DNA from 3 places in the Ramlibacter sp. P4_H7 genome. Region 3 is predicted to be linked to each of the others. Evidence: predicted binding sites of a transcription regulator. Region 3 holds the regulator's gene; each other region holds the start of a gene.
The links. Region 3 encodes sigma-54, which starts transcription at its own class of promoters, with help from an activator protein. Its sites were predicted from a motif close to TGGCANGNAANCTGCTTT; they were not measured.
Positions count from the first base shown of each region.

Region 1 (2,257 bases), on a different contig from region 3:
GCGGCGATCTCCAGCGCCCGGCGTGCGCCGGCCTGGCCCTTCACGTCGGCCAGGTCCGGGTAGGGAGCGCAGGCGCCAGGTGCCTGCGAAGCCAGCCGGGTCCAGCCGGGGTCGTCGGTCGCGGGATGCTCCTGTCCCGCTGCTTCGGGAAGGAAGTGGCGCACCACGTCCAGGAGGTGGCGGGCCCGCACCACGTGCGCGCCGGGCACCAGTGCGGCCTCCTCGGCGCTGGACGGCGGCAGCACCAGGCGGGTGGCGACGCCGCCCGCCTGCAGGGCGAGGCTGGTCGCGAGCGCGCCGCGCACCGGGCGCAGTTCGCCGGACAGGGACAGCTCGCCCGCGAACTCGTGGCCCGCCAGCCGGGCCGCATCGATCTGTCCGCTGGCGGCCAGGATGCCCAGGGCGATCGGAAGGTCGAAGCGCCCCGAGTCCTTGGGCAGGTCCGCCGGCGCCAGATTGACGGTGATCCTCTTGTTGTGGGGGAACTCCAGGCCCGCGTTGAGCAGGGCCGAGCGGACCCGCTCCCGGGCCTCCTTCACCTCCGTGTCCACCAGCCCGACCAGCATGAAGGTCGGCAGGCCGTTGGCCAGGTGCACTTCGACGGTGACGGACGCCGCGTCCAGGCCCACCAGGGCGCGGCTTTGCACCAAACACAGGCTCACGGCGTCACTCCTCCCTCTTCGGGTGCATGGCGGGACTTCATGCGCGCAAATCGCCCACCGCGGCACCGCGATGGTGCGAAGCCAGGGGCCCGGGCCAGGCCAGGACCCGTTCAACGGCGGCACTGCATCACGCGCGGACCGGCGTTCCCGTGCAACTGGTGGATGGCACGCCTCCTGCTAATGACCCCTGCAGGAACAAAACCTAACGGAGAAACTTGGAATGAAATCGAAACTTGCCGTGCTGGTGTCTGCTCTCGCCGCTTCGGGCGCGCTGATGGCGCAGACCAAGGCCCCGGAGCCCGACTACACGATGTCCGTGAACGTCGGCGCGGTCACCGACTACCGCTACCGCGGTATTTCCCAGAGCCGCCTCAAGCCGGCGATCCAGGGCGGTGCCGACTTCGCGCACAAGAGCGGCTTCTATATCGGCACCTGGGCCTCCTCCATCAAGTGGATCAAGGACGGCGGCGGCGACGCCAACGCCGAAGTCGACCTGTATGGCGGCTACAAGTTCACGGCCGGCGACTTCGGCCTGGACGTCGGTCTGCTGCGCTACCTGTATCCCGGCTCCAGCCTGCCCATCAACCCGGACACCACCGAGGTCTACCTCGCTGGCACCTTCGGCCCCGCCACGCTGAAGTATTCCCACGCCGTGACCAACCTGTTCGGCTTCAACGACAGCAAGAACAGCTACTACCTGGACCTGAACGCCACCTTCGAGACCGGCTTCTGGGGCCTGACCTTCACCCCCCACATCGGCTACCAGCGGGTCGCCCACAACTCCGACTTCTCGTACACCGACTGGTCGCTCGGCCTGGGCAAGGACTTCGGCAACGGCTTCAGCGTCTCGCTGGCCTACGTCGACACCAACACCGACGTCTACCGCGGGCCGGCGCCTGACTCGAAGAACCTGGGCAAGGCGACCGCAGTGCTGGGCGCGAAGTACACGTATTCGTTCTGACGTCCTCCCCTGGAGAAGAGCATGAAACTCGTCACCGCCATCATCAAACCCTTCAAGCTCGACGAAGTGCGCGAGGCCCTCTCGGCCATCGGCGTGCAGGGCATCACCGTCACCGAGGTCAAGGGCTTCGGCCGCCAGAAGGGCCACACCGAGCTGTACCGTGGCGCGGAATACGTCGTCGACTTCCTGCCCAAGGTGAAGATCGAGGCGGCGGTCTCCGACGAGTTGGTGGACCGCGTCATCGAATCCGTCGAGGGCGCAGCCCGCACCGGGAAGATCGGTGACGGGAAGATCTTCGTGTACGACCTGGAGCAAGTCGTCCGCATCCGCACCGGCGAGACCGGCAAGGAAGCGCTCTAAGCATTTCAATTCAATCAAGAGAGCACTGACATGAGGAAACTTCTCGCTTCCCTGGCCGTCGGGCTGGGGCTCCTGATCGGCAGCGCCGCCGCTGTCGCCCAGGCGCCCGCCACCACGGCTGCACCCGCGGCTGCTGCCGAAGCGGCGCCCGCTGCTGCCGCGGCGCCTGCCCCGGCCGCCGCGGCGGCTCCTGCCGCTGCAACCGCTGCCGCACCCGCGGCCGCCGCCTCCGCCGCCCCGGCGCCGACCCCCAACAAGGGCGACACCGCGTGGA
Region 1 is NZ_JBFUKP010000002.1:368,216-370,472, forward strand. Features, by position in the region: gene AC1DSA_RS04955 (YifB family Mg chelatase-like AAA ATPase) at 1-662, opposite strand, end outside; gene AC1DSA_RS04960 (TorF family putative porin) at 883-1,623, shown strand; gene glnK (P-II family nitrogen regulator) at 1,645-1,983, shown strand; gene AC1DSA_RS04970 (ammonium transporter) at 2,014-2,257, shown strand, end outside.
Region 1: AC1DSA_RS04960 (TorF family putative porin) is a predicted target of sigma-54. The motif match lies at 826-843, and genes of this name have one in related genera.

Region 2 (2,257 bases), on a different contig from region 3:
GCTGGCCCCGCCGGAACTGCGCGCGGTGCACCCGCTGGGCAAATCGCCGGTGATCAGCGATGGCGACCTGACGCTGGCGGAGTCCGGCGCCATCCTGGAGTACCTCGCCGACCGGTATGGGGCCGGACGGCTGGCCCCGCTGGCCGGCACGCCGGAACGCACGCGCTTCAGCTACTGGATGCACTACGCGGAGGGCTCGCTGATGCCACCGCTGCTGCTCAAGCTGGTCTTCGACCGGGTGGAGTCGGCGCCGATGCCGTTCTTCGTCAAGCCGGTGGCGCGCGGCATCGCCGACAAGGTGCGCAAGGCCTTCGTGCTGCCGAACCTGCGCACGCACCTGGACTTCCTGGAGCAGGAACTGAAGGACCGCGACTGGTTCGCCGGGCCGGCGTTCACCGCCGCCGACGTGCAAATGAGTTTCCCGCTGGAAGCGGCGCAGGCGCGCGGCGGGCTGGACGCGCGGCGGCCGCGACTGATGGACTGGCTCGGGCGCGTGCACGCGCGGCCGGCCTACCAGGCGGCGCTGGAACGGGGCGGCCCCTTCGAGATCCTGGGCGGCTGAAGCTGGCGCCGCGCGGCGCCCGCGCGCGATCGCGCGGCACGTGCTCGCGCACGTTCCCGGGGCACCCGCAAGGTGCGCGCATCCCCTGCGCGCACCAAGAGACTTCGGTTCCACCCCCGACGGCGCACCGGGACATGGCATTCCCCCCTGACGGCACTGGCACGGTGCTTGCGTCTTCTGCTCCTGTCTGACCCCGGCCAACCCCGGCACCGAAGCTGAACTTGGTGCCGGCCTGCGCACAACGCCGTGCGCTTCCGATGCACAGCGCCGTGCATCCAGGACACCGGGCCGGCGGCGATCTTTCGCTCACGCGTCCCCATCGGGCGCGCGCAGCGATCCGACCTCCCCGCATTTCCGAGAAAACCCCTTCCAGGAGCTTCCAGTGGCCTACCTCGCCCCTTCCGAATTCGTCAGCAAGATGGTCGACGCCGGCGAATCCAAGATCTTCATGTCCACGCGCGACACGCTGGTGCGGGCCTACATGGCCGGCGCCATCCTCGCCCTGGCCGCGTGGTTCGCCGTCACCATCAACGTGCAGACCGGCCAGCCGCTGCTGGGCGCCGTGCTGTTCCCGGTGGGCTTCTGCATGCTGTACCTGTTCGGCTTCGACCTGCTGACCGGCGTGTTCGTGCTGGCGCCGCTGGCCCTCATCGACAAGCGCCCGGGCGTTACCCTGAAGGGCGTGCTGCGCAACTGGGGCCTGGTGTTCTGCGGCAACTTCGCGGGCGCCTTCACGGTGGCCCTGATGATGGCGATCTACGTCACCTACGGCTTCTCCACCGAGCCCAACGCGGTGGGCAAGGCCATCGGCGTGGTGGGCGAGAACCGGACGCTGGGCTACCAGAAGTTCGGCGCGGCCGGCATGCTGACGCTGTTCGTGCGCGGCGTGCTGTGCAACTGGATGGTGTCGGCCGGCGTGGTCGGTGCGATGATCTCCACGCACGTCAGCGGCAAGGTGATCGCGATGTGGATGCCCATCATGCTGTTCTTCTACATGGTCTTCGAGCACTCGATCGTGAACATGTTCCTGTTCCCCTCGGGCCTGCTGCTGGGCGCGCACTTCACCATCCTGGACTACCTGATCTGGAACGAGATCCCCACCGTGCTGGGCAACCTGGTGGGCGGCCTGGCCTTCACCGGCCTGACGCTGTACGCCACGCACGTGCGCACCGCGCCCAAGCGCTCCAGCATCGCCGCCGACGGCGACGGCCCGCTCAAGCGCGTCGCCTGAGCCGATGGCGGGCGCGCTGCAGGTCCGGGTCGGCCAGCACTGCGAAGCCGGCCGCAAGCCCGCCAACCAGGATTTCTGCGGCGCCACCGTCCCGGCCGGGGCGTCGCTCCACACCAAGGGCGCCGCCATCGCGCTGGCCGACGGCATCAGCAGCAGTGACGTGAGCCAGCTGGCCAGCCAGGCCGCCGTCTCCGGATTCCTGGAGGACTACTACTGCACGCCCGATGCGTGGTCGGTCCAGCGCTCCGCCGAACGCGTGCTGGCCGCCACCAACAGCTGGCTGTTCGCGCAGACCCAGCAGGGCGCGGGCCGCTGGGACAAGGACCGCGGGTGGGTCTGCACGTTCAGCGCGCTGGTGGTGCGCTCGCGCACGGCGCACCTGTTCCACGTCGGCGACGCGCGGATCTGGCAGCTCCAGGGCAGCACGCTGGAACAGCTCACCACGGACCACCGCGTCCACGCGG
Region 2 is NZ_JBFUKP010000032.1:30,475-32,731, forward strand. Features, by position in the region: gene AC1DSA_RS25485 (glutathione S-transferase family protein) at 1-562, shown strand, start outside; gene AC1DSA_RS25490 (formate/nitrite transporter family protein) at 945-1,793, shown strand; partial or broken gene AC1DSA_RS25495 (PP2C family protein-serine/threonine phosphatase) at 1,798-2,257, shown strand, end outside.
Region 2: AC1DSA_RS25490 (formate/nitrite transporter family protein) is a predicted target of sigma-54. The motif match lies at 720-737, and genes of this name have one in related genera.

Region 3 (2,257 bases):
CGCGCGCGCTGGCGACCCAGCCGCGCTTCATCCTGCTGGACGAGCCGTTCGCCGGCATCGACCCGATCGCGGTGATCGAGATCCAGCGCATCATCAGCTTCCTCAAGTCGCGCGGCATCGGCGTGCTGATCACCGACCACAACGTGCGCGAGACACTGGGCATCTGCGACCACGCCTACATCATCAGCGAGGGGCGCGTGCTGGCGCAGGGCACGCCCTCGGAGATCGTGAACAACGCCGACGTGCGCCGGGTCTATCTCGGCGAGCACTTCCGGATGTGAAAGCGGGACGGCCGGCCGTATGAAGCAAGGGCTTTCCCTTCGCGTTTCGCAGCACCTGGCGCTCACGCCGCAGCTGCAGCAGTCGATCCGGCTGCTGCAGCTGTCGACGCTGGAGCTGAGCCAGGAGATCCAGCAGATGCTGGACGACAACCCCTTCCTGGAAGCGCAGGTGGAGGACGTCGGCGAGGAGTTCGGCATCGCCACCTGCGATGCGGTGCGCGCGGCGGACGAACCCGAAGGCCAGGGCGAGGGCGAAAGCAGCTTCGAGCTCGCCGCGCCGGCCGGCGAGGCACCGTCCGCGTCGACCCCGGAGGCGGAGCCCGCCGAGTTCGGTGACGACAGCACCCCCAACTGGGAAGGCGACGGCACCACGGAGACGGTGCCGGACGACGGCGAGTGGGGCGGCGAGGCGCCCGCGCGCCGCAACAACACGGGCGACGAGGACGATGTCGAAGCGACCGACCTCGCGCGCGGCAACGAGTCCCTGCAGTCCTGGCTGCACCGGCAGGCGCTGACGCTGCGCCTTTCCGAGGAAGACCGGATGGCCCTGCGCTTCCTGATCGAGTCGCTCAACGACGACGGCTACCTCGAGGAGCCGCTGGAAGAACTCGCGCGGGGACTGGCGCCGGACGACCTCGAGCAGCAGGAGGAGCTGGTGCAGCGCTTCACCATGGCGTTGCACCTGCTGCAGAACCTGGACCCTCCCGGCGTCGGCGCGCGCACGCTGGCCGAGTGCCTGCTGCTGCAGCTGAAGACCATGCTGGAGGAAGCGCCCGGCCAGGAGTCGATCGCTACCGCCATGAAGATCTGCCAGCAGCCGATCGACCTGCTGGCCAAGCGCGACGTCAAGCGGCTGGCTCAGTCCTGCGGCGGCAGCGAAGCGATGGTGAAGGCGGGGATCGCGCTGATCACCCGCCTGGAGCCGAAGCCCGGCCGCCGCTTCGTCGATGTCGAGCGCAACATCATCGTGCCCGACGTGATCGTCACGCAGGTCGGCCGCGGCACCCGGTCGAACTTCCGCGTGCAGCTCAATCCCGACGTGGTGCCGCGCCTGCGCGTGCACGACGTCTACGCCGGCGCGCTCAAGGCGCACCGCGGCGAAGGCCACCAGGCGCTGCAGCAGCGGCTGCAGGAAGCCCGCTGGTTCATCAAGAACATCCAGCAGCGCTTCGACACCATCCTGCGCGTCTCCGGCGCGATCGTGGAGCGGCAGCGCAATTTCTTCATCCACGGCGAGCTGGCGATGCGGCCCCTGGTGCTGCGCGAGATCGCGGACGAACTGGGCCTGCACGAATCGACCATCTCGCGCGTGACCACGGCCAAGTACATGGCCACGCCCTTCGGCACCTTCGAGCTGAAGTACTTCTTCGGCTCGGCCTTGGGCACCGAGACCGGGGGCAATGCCTCCAGCACCGCCGTGCGCGCCCTGATCAAGCAGTTCGTGGCGGCGGAGCAGGCGAAGAAGCCGCTGTCGGACAGCCAGATCTCGGACATGCTCAAGGAACAGGGCATCGAGTGCGCGCGCCGCACGGTGGCCAAGTACCGCGAGGCGCTGCGGATCGCGCCGGCCAACCTGCGCAAGGAACTATGAGAGCCGCCCGAATCACCGAAGACGCTCGCTGCTGCCTGCGAAGCGGAATGTCCCACGCGGGTCGGTTGGCACGCGCGGGGGGAGCGGCCTGATGCGCGACCTCCGCCTGTTCCTGCCCTGCGCAGCCGGTGTCGAGGCTTTGCTGGCCGAGGAAGTGACCCGCATCTGCGCGGGCGCAGCCAGGGAAATGCGCAGCTCCCGCGGCGGCGTGCAGCTGCTGGCGACCTGGCCGGAAGTGATGCGGCTGAACCTGCACAGCCGCCTGACGCAGCGCGTGCTGGTGGAGCTGTGGCACGGCCCCTACCGCGCCGAGCAGGACCTGTACGAGGCCGCGGCGGGAGTGCCGTGGGAAGAATGGTTCGGCACGCGCGACAGCTTCAAGATC
Region 3 is NZ_JBFUKP010000001.1:620,402-622,658, reverse strand. Features, by position in the region: gene lptB (LPS export ABC transporter ATP-binding protein) at 1-281, shown strand, start outside; gene AC1DSA_RS03145 (RNA polymerase factor sigma-54) at 301-1,872, shown strand; gene AC1DSA_RS03140 (THUMP domain-containing class I SAM-dependent RNA methyltransferase) at 1,964-2,257, shown strand, end outside.